Regions from separate parts of the Labrys sp. KB_33_2 genome, predicted to be linked through region 4. Evidence: predicted binding sites of a transcription regulator. Region 4 holds the regulator's gene; each other region holds the start of a gene.
What was found. Region 4 encodes LexA, which represses DNA repair genes until DNA is damaged. Its sites were predicted from a motif close to TGTTCNNNNTGTGTTCNG; they were not measured.
Positions count from the first base shown of each region.

Region 1: a site for LexA is predicted at 1,190-1,207, ahead of uvrA (excinuclease ABC subunit UvrA). Genes of this name have one in related genera too.
Region 2: a site for LexA is predicted at 1,753-1,770, ahead of recA (recombinase RecA). Genes of this name have one in related genera too.
Region 3: a site for LexA is predicted at 2,252-2,269, ahead of AB4037_RS14395 (ImuA family protein). Genes of this name have one in related genera too.

Region 1 covers NZ_JBFREW010000013.1:53,205-56,767, reverse strand. The annotation lists gene uvrA (excinuclease ABC subunit UvrA) at 1-1,114, opposite strand, end outside; gene arfB (alternative ribosome rescue aminoacyl-tRNA hydrolase ArfB) at 1,241-1,684, shown strand; gene AB4037_RS22520 (HAD family hydrolase) at 1,769-2,425, opposite strand; gene AB4037_RS22515 (regulatory protein RecX) at 2,559-3,089, shown strand; gene AB4037_RS22510 (DUF2938 domain-containing protein) at 3,155-3,563, shown strand, end outside.
Region 2 covers NZ_JBFREW010000016.1:77,118-80,680, reverse strand. The annotation lists gene alaS (alanine--tRNA ligase) at 1-336, opposite strand, end outside; gene recA (recombinase RecA) at 551-1,624, opposite strand; gene AB4037_RS25965 (NAD(P)-dependent oxidoreductase) at 1,945-2,862, shown strand; gene AB4037_RS25960 (porin) at 2,934-3,563, opposite strand, start outside.
Region 3 covers NZ_JBFREW010000007.1:89,744-93,306, reverse strand. The annotation lists gene AB4037_RS14400 (Y-family DNA polymerase) at 1-1,425, opposite strand, end outside; gene AB4037_RS14395 (ImuA family protein) at 1,340-2,152, opposite strand; gene AB4037_RS14390 (SulP family inorganic anion transporter) at 2,389-3,563, opposite strand, start outside.
Region 4 covers NZ_JBFREW010000010.1:116,423-119,985, forward strand. The annotation lists gene AB4037_RS18385 (molybdopterin molybdotransferase MoeA) at 1-1,203, shown strand, start outside; gene lexA (transcriptional repressor LexA) at 1,316-2,032, shown strand; gene AB4037_RS18395 (pentapeptide repeat-containing protein) at 2,059-2,742, shown strand; gene AB4037_RS18400 (TOBE domain-containing protein) at 2,846-3,052, opposite strand; gene AB4037_RS18405 (ComEC/Rec2 family competence protein) at 3,082-3,563, opposite strand, start outside.

The DNA of each region.
Region 1 (3,563 bases), on a different contig from region 4:
AGCCATAGAGGAACACCTGCTGCACCTTCTCCGGCAGGTCCTTCCAGGGCGTGGTCACGCCGAACTTGTAATGCTTGGCGAGGGCGTCGACGGTCTGGCTGTAATAGGGGCTGGTGGATTTCGCCCAAGGCGCCAGCGCGCCCTTGCGCAGCGACAGGGTCTCGTCGGGCACCACCAGGACGGGATCGACCGTCATCTCGGTGCCGATGCCGTCGCAGGACGGGCAGGCGCCAAAGGGGTTGTTGAAGGAGAACAGCCTGGGCTCGATCTCCGGAATGGTGAAGCCGGAAACCGGGCAGGCGAATTTCTGGCTGAACATCACGCGCTTGGATGAGCCGTCGGCCTCCTTCTGATCGGCCAGTTCGACCACGGCGATGCCGTCGGCCAACTCCAAGGCCGTCTCGAAGGAATCAGCCAGGCGGCTGGCGATATCGGCGCGCACCACGATGCGGTCCACCACCACGTCGAGATCGTGCTTGAGCTTCTTGTCGAGGGCGGGGGCGTCGGCGATCTCGTAGAAGGTACCGTCGATCTTGACACGCTGGAAGCCGCGCTTGAGGAAGTCGGCGAGTTCCTTGCGATATTCGCCCTTGCGCCCGCGCACCACCGGCGCGAGCAGGAACAGCCTGGTGCCCTCTGGCATGGCCATGACGCGATCGACCATCTGGCTGACGGTCTGACTTTCGATCGGCAGCCCGGTCGCCGGCGAATAGGGAATGCCGATACGAGCCCAGAGCAGGCGCATATAGTCGTAGATCTCTGTGACTGTCGCCACCGTCGAGCGGGGATTGCGCGAGGTCGTCTTCTGTTCGATCGAAATGGCGGGCGACAGGCCGTCGATCTGGTCGACGTCCGGCTTCTGCATCATTTCGAGGAATTGGCGCGCATAGGCCGAAAGGCTCTCGACATAGCGGCGCTGTCCCTCGGCATAGATGGTGTCGAAAGCGAGCGAGGACTTGCCCGAGCCGGACAGGCCGGTGAACACCACGAGCTTGTCACGCGGGATTTCCAGATCGACATTCTTGAGATTGTGCTCGCGCGCGCCGCGCACGGTGATGAAGCGGCGGTCGGCAGGCGACGGAACAGCGCTGCCGGAGATGGGGCGGCCAGACATACGGACGATCCTGTGGGCTTTTGTCGAGAGATAGGCGCTTTGGCTCGCAAATTGAAGGAGGGCTGGTGAAAAAACAAGAACAATTCGTGAACTTATCCGCAAAATTTTGCGGCACCCCGAGTTCCGATGGGTTATGCACGCGCCATGATCGAGATTAACCCCACCTTGTTCATCGACGAGCGCGAGATCGATGAGGACTTCGTGCGCTCCTCGGGGCCCGGCGGACAGAATGTCAACAAGCTGTCGACGGCGGTGCAGTTGCGCTTCAATATCCGCAGGTCGCCCTCGCTCCCGAACGACGTCGCCATCCGAGCCCAGAAGCTGGCGGGCAGGAAGCTGACGCAGGAGGGCGTGCTGGTGATTGTTGCCCAGCGCTTCCGCACCCAGGAGCGTAATCGCGAGGACGCGCGCGAGCGGTTGGTCGCTCTCCTGCGGGAGGCCGCCACGCCGCCGCCGCCGCCCCGCAAGGTGACGAAGCCCTCCAAGGCCGCCAAGGCGCGGCGGCTGGAATCGAAATCGCGCCGCTCAAACGTGAAATCGCTGCGTGGCGGCAAGTTCTCCGTGGATTGAGGTCCGGCCGAGGACGAAGCCCGGGCACGGCAAATCGGAGCTTTTGAGATTTCGCCGTTTGCTTTTCGGGGCAGACTGCCGGGATCAGGCCAGGATGCGCGCCTTCACTTCGTCCATCGTCTCGGCGATGTAGTCGGCACCGGCTGCCACCAGGGTTTCCTCGCTGGGGGGCATATGATGCAGTCCGCCGACAAAGCCGATCACCGTCATGCCGGCGGCCTTGGCTGCCTTGATGCCGACCACGCTGTCCTCGACCACCACGGTCTTGGCGGGATCCACACCGAGAGCCCTCGCGGCATGCAAAAACAGGTCCGGGGCCGGTTTTCCCTGTGCCACCAGATTTGCGCTGAAGATGTTGGGATAGACGAGCTCGAACAGGTTGGTGATGCTGAGGCCGAGACCGAGCTTGGCCGGCGGGCTGTTGGAAGCCACGCAAAAGGGCATCGGCAGGGTTTGGAGCACTTCGCGCACGCCCGGAATCGGTTCCAGACGCGTCACATAGGCGGCCCGAAGCATGCGGCGCGTAGTCTCGGCATGGTCCGGTGGCAGCTTGAGCCCGAAATCCTGCTCGAAACGCTCTTCCAAGGCTTCCTGGGTCAGACCGAGAAAGCGCTGCATCACGTCATGCGGGGTGACTTTTACGCCGAGGGCCGACAGGGCCTCGGCTTCGACTTCCGCCGACAGGATCTCGCTGTCGACGAGAACGCCATCGCAATCGAAAATCACTAGAGAGAAGGGCATGGGAACCGCCTGATCCGAGAAGACGTGCAGAGGCCGGCGTGTCGCGATTCTTGTCAAGGTGAGCCCGAGCCAGGGAGATGATGGCGCGCTGCCATGCGTTCCGGCAAGTTCTTTCCAACGATTCGAGGCTGCCATGTCCATCATCCCGTCCCTGAGCCGCGAAGAAAGCTGGATGCGCAAGTCCGCGCTCCATTATCTCGGCCAGCGATCGACCAGCGTCGCCAATCTCCGCCAGGTCTTGCTGCGGCGGGCGCGTCGCAAATTGGACCCGGAAATCGAAGTCGCCGAAATGATCGAGCGCACCATCGATTATTGCAGGCAGCTCGGTTTCATCGACGATGCCAGTTTCGTGGAGGCCCGCCTTCATGCCGGGCGCAGCCGCGGCTTTTCCGCCCGCAGGATCGGTGCCGCCCTGGCGGCCAAGGGGGTTGATCGCACCTTGGTGGCCCAGGCCCTTGCGGGGGAGGACCGCGATGAAGCTGAAGAAAGAGCCGCTGCCCGGCTGGCACAGCGCCGGCGCATTGGCCCCTGGCGGCGGACCGACCGCGATGCCGAGCTCGAGCGGGAGATTGCGATATTGGCACGCGGAGGCTTTGCTGTCTGGCTGGCCCGCCGCATCGTTACCGCGGATCCCGACGAAATCCGTGCTCTTCTCGAGGTTTGAAATCTTGCATCGGCCGGGTGCGGCGTGTTTTGTATGATGAATACAGTCCTCTTGGTGGAATCGGCATGTTCGAACTTTTCTGGCGCGGCGTTGCGATCGGCGTTGGCGCAACGGTCCTCATGGATCTGTGGGCGATCCTGCTGCACAAATTCTTCGGTGAGAACCTGCCCAACTGGGCGCCTGTGGGCCGCTGGTTCTGGCATCTGAAAGAGGGCCGTGTCTTCCATGACGATATCGGCAAGGCCGCACCCTACGCCCATGAATTGGCACTGGGCTGGATCGGCCATTACGTGGTCGGCATTCTCTACGGCGTGATCCTGGTGATCTTCGCTGGTGCGGCTTGGCTGTCCGACCCGACATTCCTGCCGGCCTGGATCCTCGGCATCGTCACGGTGGGGGCCGGCTGGTTCTTGCTGCAGCCCGGGCTTGGCATCGGCTGGGCTGCGTCGAAAACGCCCAATCCCACCAAGGTGC
Region 2 (3,563 bases), on a different contig from region 4:
GTTCCAGGCGAGCTCGATCGCGCGATCCTTGAAATAATCGCCGAAAGAAAAGTTGCCGAGCATCTCGAAGAAGGTGTGATGCCGTGCCGTGTAGCCGACATTGTCGAGATCATTGTGCTTGCCGCCGGCGCGCACGCATTTCTGCGAGGTCGCGGCACGCGAATAGGAGCGCTTCTCGATGCCGGTGAAGACGTTCTTGAACTGCACCATGCCGGCATTGGTGAACATCAAGGTCGGATCGTTGCGTGGCACCAGCGGCGAAGACGCCACGGCTTCATGGCCGTTCCGCACGAAATAGTCGAGGAAGGTGGATCGGATCTCGTTGACGCCGCTCATGTCCAATTTGCCTATTTGGCCCAAATGCCTGTTTTGGCTGGTCCCTTCCTTTCGGCATGGCCAGCAACATGGTGGTGGGGCGTTGTAGCGGGGCTGTTTCGGCCTGTCGAGGCGCGCATACATGAAAAACCCGACTGCCGGGAGCGACAGACGGGTTATTCGGTGTGAATTGGCTCTGCTTAGGCCAGACGTGAGAAGCCGGTCGAGGCCGACCTCATTCGCCCTCGGCTTCGGACGGGTCGATATTGTCGAGGATACGCTCGGCAATCAGGCCGGCATTCTGGCGAATCTGGCCCTCGATCTTATCCGCCACATCCGGATTGTCCTTGAGGAACTGCTTGGCGTTCTCACGGCCCTGGCCGAGACGCTGGCTCTCATAGCTGAACCAGGCGCCTGATTTTTCGACCACGCCGGCCTTGACGCCGAGGTCGACCAATTCGCCCACCTTCGAGATGCCTTCGCCATACATGATGTCGAATTCGATCTGCTTGAAGGGCGGCGCCACCTTGTTCTTGACGACCTTCACGCGGGTCTGGTTGCCGACCACCTCTTCCCTGTCCTTGATCGCGCCGATACGGCGAATGTCGAGGCGGACCGAGGCATAGAATTTCAGGGCGTTGCCGCCCGTGGTGGTTTCCGGGCTGCCATACATCACGCCGATCTTCATGCGGATCTGGTTGATGAAGATGACCATCGAGTTGGAACGCCCGATCGAGGCCGTCAGCTTGCGCAGCGCCTGGCTCATCAGGCGGGCCTGCAGGCCGGGCTGCACATCGCCCATTTCGCCTTCGATTTCGGCCTTGGGCGTCAGCGCCGCCACGGAATCGATGACGATGACGTCGATCGCCCCCGAGCGCACCAGCGTGTCGCAGATTTCAAGGGCCTGTTCGCCGGTATCGGGCTGCGAGATCAGCAATTCGTCGAGATTGACGCCCAGCTTGCGGGCATAGACCGGATCGAGCGCGTGTTCGGCGTCGATGAAGGCGCAAACGCCGCCTCTCCTCTGGGCCTCGGCGACGCTGTGCAGCGCCAGCGTGGTCTTGCCGGAGGATTCCGGCCCGTAGATCTCGATGACGCGCCCCTTGGGCAGGCCGCCGACACCGAGCGCAATATCGAGACCAAGGGAGCCGGTGGAGATCGCCTCCACCTCCATCGTCTTGGAACCCTTGCCGAGCCGCATGATCGAGCCCTTGCCGAAAGCGCGTTCGATCTGTGATAGGGCGGCGTCGAGCGCCTTCGTCTTGTCCATGGAGCTTCCTTCGACCAAGCGCAGCTGCGTCTGACTCATATGCCCGTTTCCCTATCAAGCACGAACGGATTCGTCATCCGAACCAATCGTTTTCAACACTGGGCTTGCATCTTGTCGCAATTCAAAGCCCCGTGGCGGTATGTACCCATTTTGTTCTCATTCATGCAAGTTCTATTTTTGTTCTCATCGTTCTTATTTAACAGAAGCTGACTGCTCGGTGCAGGCCGACCTTCGATAAATCATCATACCATTGCACCATCGGGCTTGCGCCCGAAGCCCATCCCCGTCCACACTCACCGTCGGCAGGATGCGCCGGCAACCCGCGTCGGAAATGCGGGACAGGAAACGGGACGATTGCAATGACGAATGCGCAGGAAAGCGTCGGCTTCATCGGGGTCGGCTATATGGGCCATGGCATGGCCAAGAACATCGTGGAGAAGGGCTACGCCCTGACGGTGATGGGCCACCGCAACCGGGCGCCGGTGGAGGATCTCGTGGCCCGCGGCGCCAAGGAGGCCAAGACCCCGCGCGAGGTGGGCGCCGCTTCCAGCATCGTCTTCCTCTGCGTCACCGGTTCGCGACAGGTGGAAGCGCTGGTACACGGTCCCGATGGGCTGAAGGCCGGCCTGAAGCCGGGGGCCGTCGTCGTCGACTGCTCGACCTCCGATCCCAATTCCACCCTCGCCCTCGCGGCCGAACTCGCCGAAGCCGGCATCGATTACGCCGATGCGCCGCTCGGCCGCACGCCGAAGGAAGCCTGGGAAGGCACGCTCGATACCATGGTCGGCGCAAGCGACGCCCTGTTCGAGCGCCTCAAGCCGGTGATATCAACCTGGGCCGGACGCATCGTGCATATCGGCGGCACGGGCGACGGTCACCGCATGAAGCTGCTCAATAATTTCCTGTCGTTGGGCTATGCCGCCCTCTATGCCGAGGCCCTCGCTTTGTCGCAGAAGGTCGGCATCACACCCAAGCGCTTCGACAGCGTCATCCGCGGCGGCCGCATGGATTGCGGTTTCTACCAGACCTTTTCGCGCTGGGTCCTGGAGGGCGACAAGGATGCCCACAAATTCACCATCGCCAACGCCTACAAGGATCTAAGCTATCTGGAGGCGATGGCCAGTGCGGCAGGATTGGTCAATCCGATCGGCAATGCCGTGAAGAACTCGTTCGGCGTGGCGATGGCCGCCGGTGGCGCGCAGCGCTACGTGCCGATGCTAACCGACTATATCGGCAGCCTGAACGGCACCGATCTTACCCCGGCCAATCAGAACTGACCGGGCGCCGAATACAGGAACGCCGCGCCCAGGAGAGCGCAGCGTCCATGCTTCTTCCTCTATAGGCCGGATCAGAAGGTGCGGCGCAGACGCACACCTGCACCGACAGCGTCGACCGTCTTGGTGTTCGCGCCCTCCGCGTCCTTGTTCTGGTACCAGACTTCAGCGCCGGCAATGAAGCCCTTGACGATGGTGTAGTTCACCTGGCCGCCGATGACGTAATATTTGAAATTGTCGCTGACGTTGGTCGCCACGCGCGGCGCATCAAAGTCCAGGTAACCACCAAACAGCACGGCCTGCAGTTGCTTGGTAACGTTCAGGCCAGCCTCGGCCTGCACGGCAAAGCCCTTGGCGCTGTCGAGATCATATGGCGCGCCGTTGGTCGGATAGGCATCCCAGCCCCCGATACCCAGAAGCGAGGACCCATTCGGGTTGGAAGCAGCGCCGACACCGAGATAGCGCGTCGCACCATCGGCATAACTGGCTTCGACGGCCACATAGCCGCCTTCCAGAACCGGAATGTTCACATTGCCGCCGAAGCCGATCGAGTAGCCCCATTTGTCACCGTAATTCGACACGGCGGAGCGATTCTGGTGAAGAGCGCCCATGATCTGCAGGCGGCCCCAACCGTTCTTGTTGTCGTCATAGCCGATCACGCCGACGATGTCGGGCACCTGCGAACCGCCGAGGCCGCGAATGTT
Region 3 (3,563 bases), on a different contig from region 4:
GCGTTCCGGTCCCTGCAGCGCAGTGATGTGATGGGACGAACCGCGCCAGCGGACATGATCGGGCAGGCCGTCTGGACGGGTGGCGAGGATCTGCAGGGGCTCGGGCTGGTCCAGAAACAAGGGTGGTCGCTGACGAAAGCCATCGGCCGCCGGCCAGGCCGGTGCAGGATCGGCGGCATCGCGCGCCTCCTCGGCGAAGGCCGGATCGTGCCGGGCGACGGGATGGAGTCGGCGCACGCTGCCGGGGCCGAGGCGCTGGCGGAGAGCGTCGATCAATTCGGCCCGGCGTTCGCCGGCATCGGCCGGCGGCGCATCCCGGCGTCCTTCCCGCAGGGACAGACGAGCCTGGCGCTGGCCGAATTTCTCGGTGACGGTCGCGGTGAGGCTGATGGTCTCGAAGCCAAAGCCGGCATCGATGGTCTCGCCCAGCCTTTCCAGGTCGAGCTCCACCAGCCTGGCAATATGGGCCGGATCGCGTGTGGCGGCGGCAAGGCCGATATGGATGGTACGCACCTCGCCATCGACCCGGAACAGGCGGAGCTGCAAAGCGCGCACTGCCACCCCGCCGGCGACGAGGGCGGGAACCAGGTCCTGCATCAGGCGGGTGGCGACATGCACCACGGCTGCCTGGCTCACCACCGGCTCGAGGAGCTGGCGACTACGATGGTAGAGCGGCGGCGGTTCGATCAGAGCAAGGGCTTCCTCGCGCCGCCCCATGGCCTGGTCGAAGCGCTTGAGCAGGATCGCATCGAAGCGCGCGGCGAAGGGGGCTCGCGGCTTGCCGATGAGATCCCCGATGCGGATGAAGCCGAGACGGTGCAGGGTCTGGATGAGATCATCGCCGAGGCGCAGGGCAGCCAGGGACAGATCGGCCAGAGCCGGGGCGGGATCGCTGCCCTCGGCCAGAATGCAACCATTCTGGGCATCGAAGCGGGAGAGAGCCCAGGCCGCGCCGGGTGTGTCGGCCAGCGCCACGCGCGCACCGAGGCGAAGATGGCGCAGGCGCTTGACGATGTCGGCGAGAAGGGCCTGCTCGCCGCCGGCCAGATGGCTGGCGCCGGTGATGTCGAGGAACAGGCCGTCGGCGCCGTCGGCCTCGCGGTAAAGGGCCACGGAGGGCGTATAGCGCATCGCCCACAGGCCGAGCCGGTGCAGGGCCTTGGCGTCGGCCTCGGGCATGGCCGGCCGCGTCTGCAGGCCCGGCACCTTGGCTCTCGCATCGGCAACCAGCCCGCCTGCCGCGAGGCCTTCGCTCTCGGCCGGCTTGCTGGCGGCAGCAATGCGAGGGCCGCCGGCGGCGTCGACCGTCAGGACGAAGGGGTAATGGCCGTTGATCGTATCAGGCGACCTTGGCGTGTTGCTCTGGGCGACGAGAAAGCGCTGGATCGGCCAGCGTGGCAGATAGATCGAGACGATGCGAGGCATGGTCATACTCCATGAACCAGGATCCGCTTTGCCCGTTGCGGCTGCGTTCGAGCCGAACGTGCCAGCGCCAGGCGGTGAGAAGGCCGAAACGATCGCGCGGACCTGCGGCCGCGCCGATGCGCCAGCGGGTGATCGCAGCCAGGGAAGGCGTGGCCAAAGACGGGCGCAGAAGGAAGAGGGGACAGGGGGCGGAGGCGGCCGCGAGCTGGAGGCGGCGGCTGGTGGTAGCGTCCATGCCGCCACCCGTCACGGCTGCCACCGCCGCAGCGGCGCCGGAGCGCAGGATCTCCTCCATGGCCCAGGCAGCCTCGGTCTCGTCGCCGGCCGTGACCACGACCAATCCGGTGGGATCGAGGCCGAGGGCGTTGAAGCCATGGCCGTAAAACCGTCCCAGGCCGGCCATGCCGCGCGGCGAGGTCACCAGCCAGATCGTCCCCTTGGCCTGTCGCAGGCACAGGCGGGAGGCGAGGAAACCCAGCGCGCTGCCATTGTCGAAAATGGTTTGCGGCGCGATTTCATGCAGGCCGTCCAAGGCGAGGCCGCCGCCCGGCAGGCGCGCGTCGATCGCCCCGATGCCGAAAGGCAGCACACCGGCATCGGCATGCACGTGGTCGAGCCGGGGCAGCAGAGCGCGTAATTCCGCCAGCTTCTCGGCCCGTTGGCCGGCGAGAGAAAATTGCGATTCCGCTGGATCCCGATTTTTCTCTACCTCATTGTTTTGACGCATTTTCTTAACCGAAAAGCCTGCCAACTTTTCTGGAAAATGTTTTGGAACAGGAGGAGGGGCAACGCGTATCGTCATGGCTATGATCCGTTTCGTTCAGATTAGAACAAAACAAGAACATTTCAAGCGGAGTCTTCGATCACGCTCCATCCGGCCGCAAAAGAGCGCGGCATGGTAAAGGGACTCTTCCATGACGGGATGGCAGAGTCCCCGATTTCAAAGGTCGTGCGAAACGCGCCTCAATGTGACGGCAGGGAACCAGCCTGGCCTTCCTTGTCGTGCACGGCGAAGCGTTCCACCAGGGTGGCGCTGGCCTCGTTGAGGCCGACGACCTCGACCTCGCGCCCCTGGCGGCGCGCTTTGAGGACGATGCGGTCGAGCGCGCCGACCGCCGAGATGTCCCAGAAATGCGCCGCGCCGACGTCGATGACGATGCGCTCGATGGGCTCCTGCACGTCGACGGCATCGCTGAAGGTACCCGCCGATGCGAAGAAGATCTGCCCTTCGACCCGATAGACGCGCTCCTTGCCGTCGGCCGAGAGGCTCGAACGCACGCGGCTGAGGCGCGAGACCTTGCCGGCGAAGAACACGCCCGACAGGAGCACGCCCACCAGCACGCCCTTGGCGAGGTCGGCCGTCGCCACCACGGTGCCGACGGTTGCCAGCATCACCACGGAGGAGGGCACGGGATTGCTGCGCAATTGCAGGAGCGAGCGCCAGGAGAAGGTGTTGACCGAGACCATGATCATCACCGCCGTCAAGGCGGCGACCGGCACGATGGCGAGCAGGTCCTGCAGCGCCACCAGCAGGACCAGGAGGAAGCCGCCGGCGACCAGCGAGGACAGACGGCCGCGGGCGCCGGAGGAGACGTTGATCACCGATTGGCCGATCATGGCGCAGCCGCCCATGCCGCCGAACACGGCTGAGGCCATGTTGGCGATGCCCTGGCCGGCGCATTCGCGGTTCTTGTTGCTCGGCGTATCCGTCATGTCGTCGACGATCTGCGCGGTGAGCAGGGATTCAAGCAGGCCCACGGCCGCCAGAGTGAGCGCCACCGGCGTCAGGATCCTGAGCGTCTCCAGCGTCAGCGGCACCTCAGGCAAGCCGAAGCTCGGCAGCGTGGAGGGAAGCTCGCCCAGATGGGCCACCGTGCGCACGTCCAGTCCGAGACCCCAGGCGATGGCGGTGAGCACGGCGATCGCGACCAGGGGTGCGGGAATGGCCCTGGTGACATAGGGAAACAGATAGATGATGGCGAGGCCGAGGGCGATCAGGCCGTAGGTCGCCACCGGCACATTTACGAGCTCGGGCAGTTGGGCCAGGAAGATCAGGATCGCCAGGGCGTTGACGAAGCCCGTCATCACCGACTGGGAGACGAAGCGCATCAGCCGGCCGAGCTTGAGAAAGCCGGCGA
Region 4 (3,563 bases):
GCGGACGCACTGGCCAAGGTGGTTGCCGGCGTAGCCCCGCTTCCAACCGAAACAATATCGCTGCATGCCACGCGCGGACGTGTTCTCGCTTCGGCCATCACGGCGCTGAGGACCCAGCCCGGCTTCAACGCCTCGGCCATGGACGGCTATGCGGTGCGAGCGGCAGATGCCAAGGAAGGTGCCAGCCTCGAATTGATCGGAGAATCGGCGGCTGGGCACGGCTATGCCGGAAGAGTTGGCGAAAACCAGGCCGTTCGCATCTTCACGGGTGCGCCCGTGCCGGATGGCGCCGACACAGTGGTTATCCAGGAGCACACGAGCCGCGAGGGCAATCGCGTCATCGTGGAGGCGGCGGCCAGGCTCGGCCAGCATATCCGGGCCCGTGGCCTGGACTTTGCCGAAGGACGGGAGGCTTTGACATCAGGCACCGTCATCGGTCCCCGCGACATAGCGCTTGCCGCGGCCATGAATCATCCTGCCCTGTCGGTCCGCCGCCGCCCCAAAGTTGCTATTCTCGCGACCGGCGATGAATTGGTACTGCCCGGTCAAGCCATCGGCGAGAATCAGATCGTCGCCTCCAACAATTTCGCCATTCGGGCACTGGTCGAGGCCGAGGGGGGCGAAGTACTCGACCTCGGCATCGCCAGCGACGACTTCCCGGCCCTGGAAGCGGCCATTCGGCGGGCTCGTACCGAGAAGGCGGATGTGCTCGTCACTATCGGCGGTGCTTCGGTCGGCGATCACGATCTGATCCAGACCGCGCTCACCCGCGAAGGCATGCGGCTCGGCTTCTGGAAGATCGCCATGCGCCCGGGCAAGCCCCTGCTGCACGGGCGGCTCGGCTCAATGCATATCCTCGGCCTACCCGGCAATCCGGTATCCTCGGTGGTCTGCGGCGTCCTCTTCCTGGTACCCCTGTTGCGTACGTTGCTGGGGCGGGCCGATGCGGGTCTGTCCCGCCGCAAGGCCGTCTTCGCCAGCGCTTGGCCAGCCAACGACGTTCGTGAAGACTATATCCGTGCCCGCTTCGTGCTTGACGATACGTTAGACATCCTCAAGGTGGAACCGCTGGAGCTGCAGGATTCGTCGCTGGTGAGTGTGATGCAGCATGCCGACTGTCTGGTTGTCCGGCCGCCCTTTGCGCCGGAAGCAAAACCAGGCGATATCTGCGAGATCATCGATCTTCGTGCGGCCGGCTATTGACGCTACCCTTAACCTGAACTTCACAGTTGCAGAACACAGTAGGAACATGTAGCACTGTTCTTGTTTTGTTTACACCTTCACCGTGATTCGCGGCCGCCACGACGGGAAAGCCATGCTGACCAAGAAACAACACGAATTGCTTCGGTTCATTCATGAGCGCCTGAAGGAACAGGGCGTGCCCCCCTCCTTCGATGAAATGAAGGAGGCGCTGGACCTGCGCTCCAAGTCCGGCATCCACCGCCTGATCATGGCTCTGGAGGAGCGCGGCTTCATCCGGCGCCTGCCAAACCGGGCACGCGCGCTCGAAGTGGTACGCCTGCCCGAATCCGCCGTGCCAGGCGGCCTGTCGCTGGCCTCTTCACAGCGGGGCTTCCGCCCCAACGTGATCGAGGGCAATCTCGGCAAGGTCCGCCCCGTCAGGCCGGAAATGGACGAGGATGTCGGCCGGCCGGTTCTGGTCCCGGTGATGGGACGCATCGCCGCCGGTACGCCGGTCTCCGCCATCCAGACCAAGAGCCACACCATCAGCGTTACGCCGGAAATGCTGTCCTCAGGTGATCATTTCGCCCTGGAAGTGCGCGGTGATTCAATGATCGAAGCTGGTATCTTCGACAATGACACCGTGCTGATCCGCCGCCAGGACCATGCCGATACCGGCGATATCGTGGTAGCCCTGATCGACGATGAGGAAGCCACGCTGAAGCGCTTGCGCAAGCGCGGCGCCTCCATTGCGCTGGAGGCGGCCAATCCGGCTTACGAAACCCGTATTTTTGGCCCGGACAGGGTACAGATCCAGGGTAAATTGGTGGGCCTGTTCCGCCGATATTGAGAGCATGCGAATTTGGTTCGCTTGCAATGACTGGCCTTCATACAGTCAGCGGCCGCGCTCTGGAACGACGTGACGTCGAGCGGTTGCTCAAGGAGCGCGCGCCGTATTGCCTTGTCGATTGTGAACTGGAGGAATGCGATCTTTCGCGTCTCGACCTGTCCCACTGGTCGTTCGAGCGTTGCATTCTCAAAAATGCCAAGCTGGTCGGCGCCAAGCTCGCGAATACACTATGGCGCAATTGCAAGGCAGGCGGTGCCGATTTCCGTGGCACCGACCTCGAAGATGCTGCATTCCGCACGGGTAACTACAGCAATGCCAGCTTTCGACGCGCCAAAGCGGCCTCGACGGTTTTTACCGGCTGCAAACTGACAGGCGCGGATCTCTCGGAAATCGCCGCATTCGGGCTCGTTTTCGAGGAGGTCTTGCTTATGTCGGCGAAACTGCCGGCCTTTTCCTTTCGTAAGTCCACGCTACGCCGCCTCGACTTCACCCAGGCCGATCTGCGCCAATGCGATTTCCGCGATGTCATCTTCGAAGAGTGCAGCCTGCGCGATGCCAATCTGGTCGATGCCCGTTTCGAAGGAGCGGATCTACGCAGTGCCGATCTCGGCGGCTTGAAGCTTGGTGACGCCCGTTATTTCAAGGGCGCCACGATCTCGAAAAACCAGACCGGCCAATTGCTGGCCGAGCTAGGCTTGCGGATCGCCTGAAGAAGGTCTGGAGTTCGCAGGCAAATCCGCTTGATGGTCGGGTAGCCCCGGGTGTCTTCGAACTACCATCTGTCCGAAGACCCGGCCTGGCTGACAGCGCCGATCAGTCGACCGCGATCATGACGTCGGAGGCCTTGATCACGGCATAGGCGTTCTGGCCGGGCTTGAGCTGGAGATCATCGACGGCCTCGTTGGTGATCGAAGCGGTGATGATGGTTCCGTTGACCTCGAGCTGGATATGGGAGGTGGTCTGCCCCTTCGTCACGCTCTTGATCGTGCCCTTGATCTGGTTGCGGGCGCTGATTTTCATGGTCCGTCCTTTTTTGTGAGAATCTTGCGTCAGTTATCGGTTTCTGCGGTGACGCTGTCCATAGGCGTATCCGTCGCTGGGGCCTGCCCTGCCGCCTGGGGCAGAGGTTTCGGCGGCACAATCACCCGGCCCGGTGCCCATGGACGGGACGCTTGGGGATGGCGGGCCATGACGAGACGCCAGCGCGGGCTGATATCACCGCTCGCCGACGGCTCTACATAAAGTGCTATCGAGCCGACCGCGCGAATCAACTCGCGGTCCATCACAACTCCAGCGGCGGCACAGCGAGCACCGATCGGAACCGGTCCCGCCAGGACGCTGACGCGTCCACAGTCCTCTTCGGCGGCGTTGCTGGTCTTGTCGAGCATGAAGATCCCGCCTCCTTCGATGGGCGCGGAACACCCTTCTCTGTCACATAGGCGCTGTGCGGCAAGGGTTGGATCCTCCGGCTTGCGCCGATCGCCCATGGCCAGCAGCCATTGCTGAACCGTAAAAGCATCGGATCGCTGCG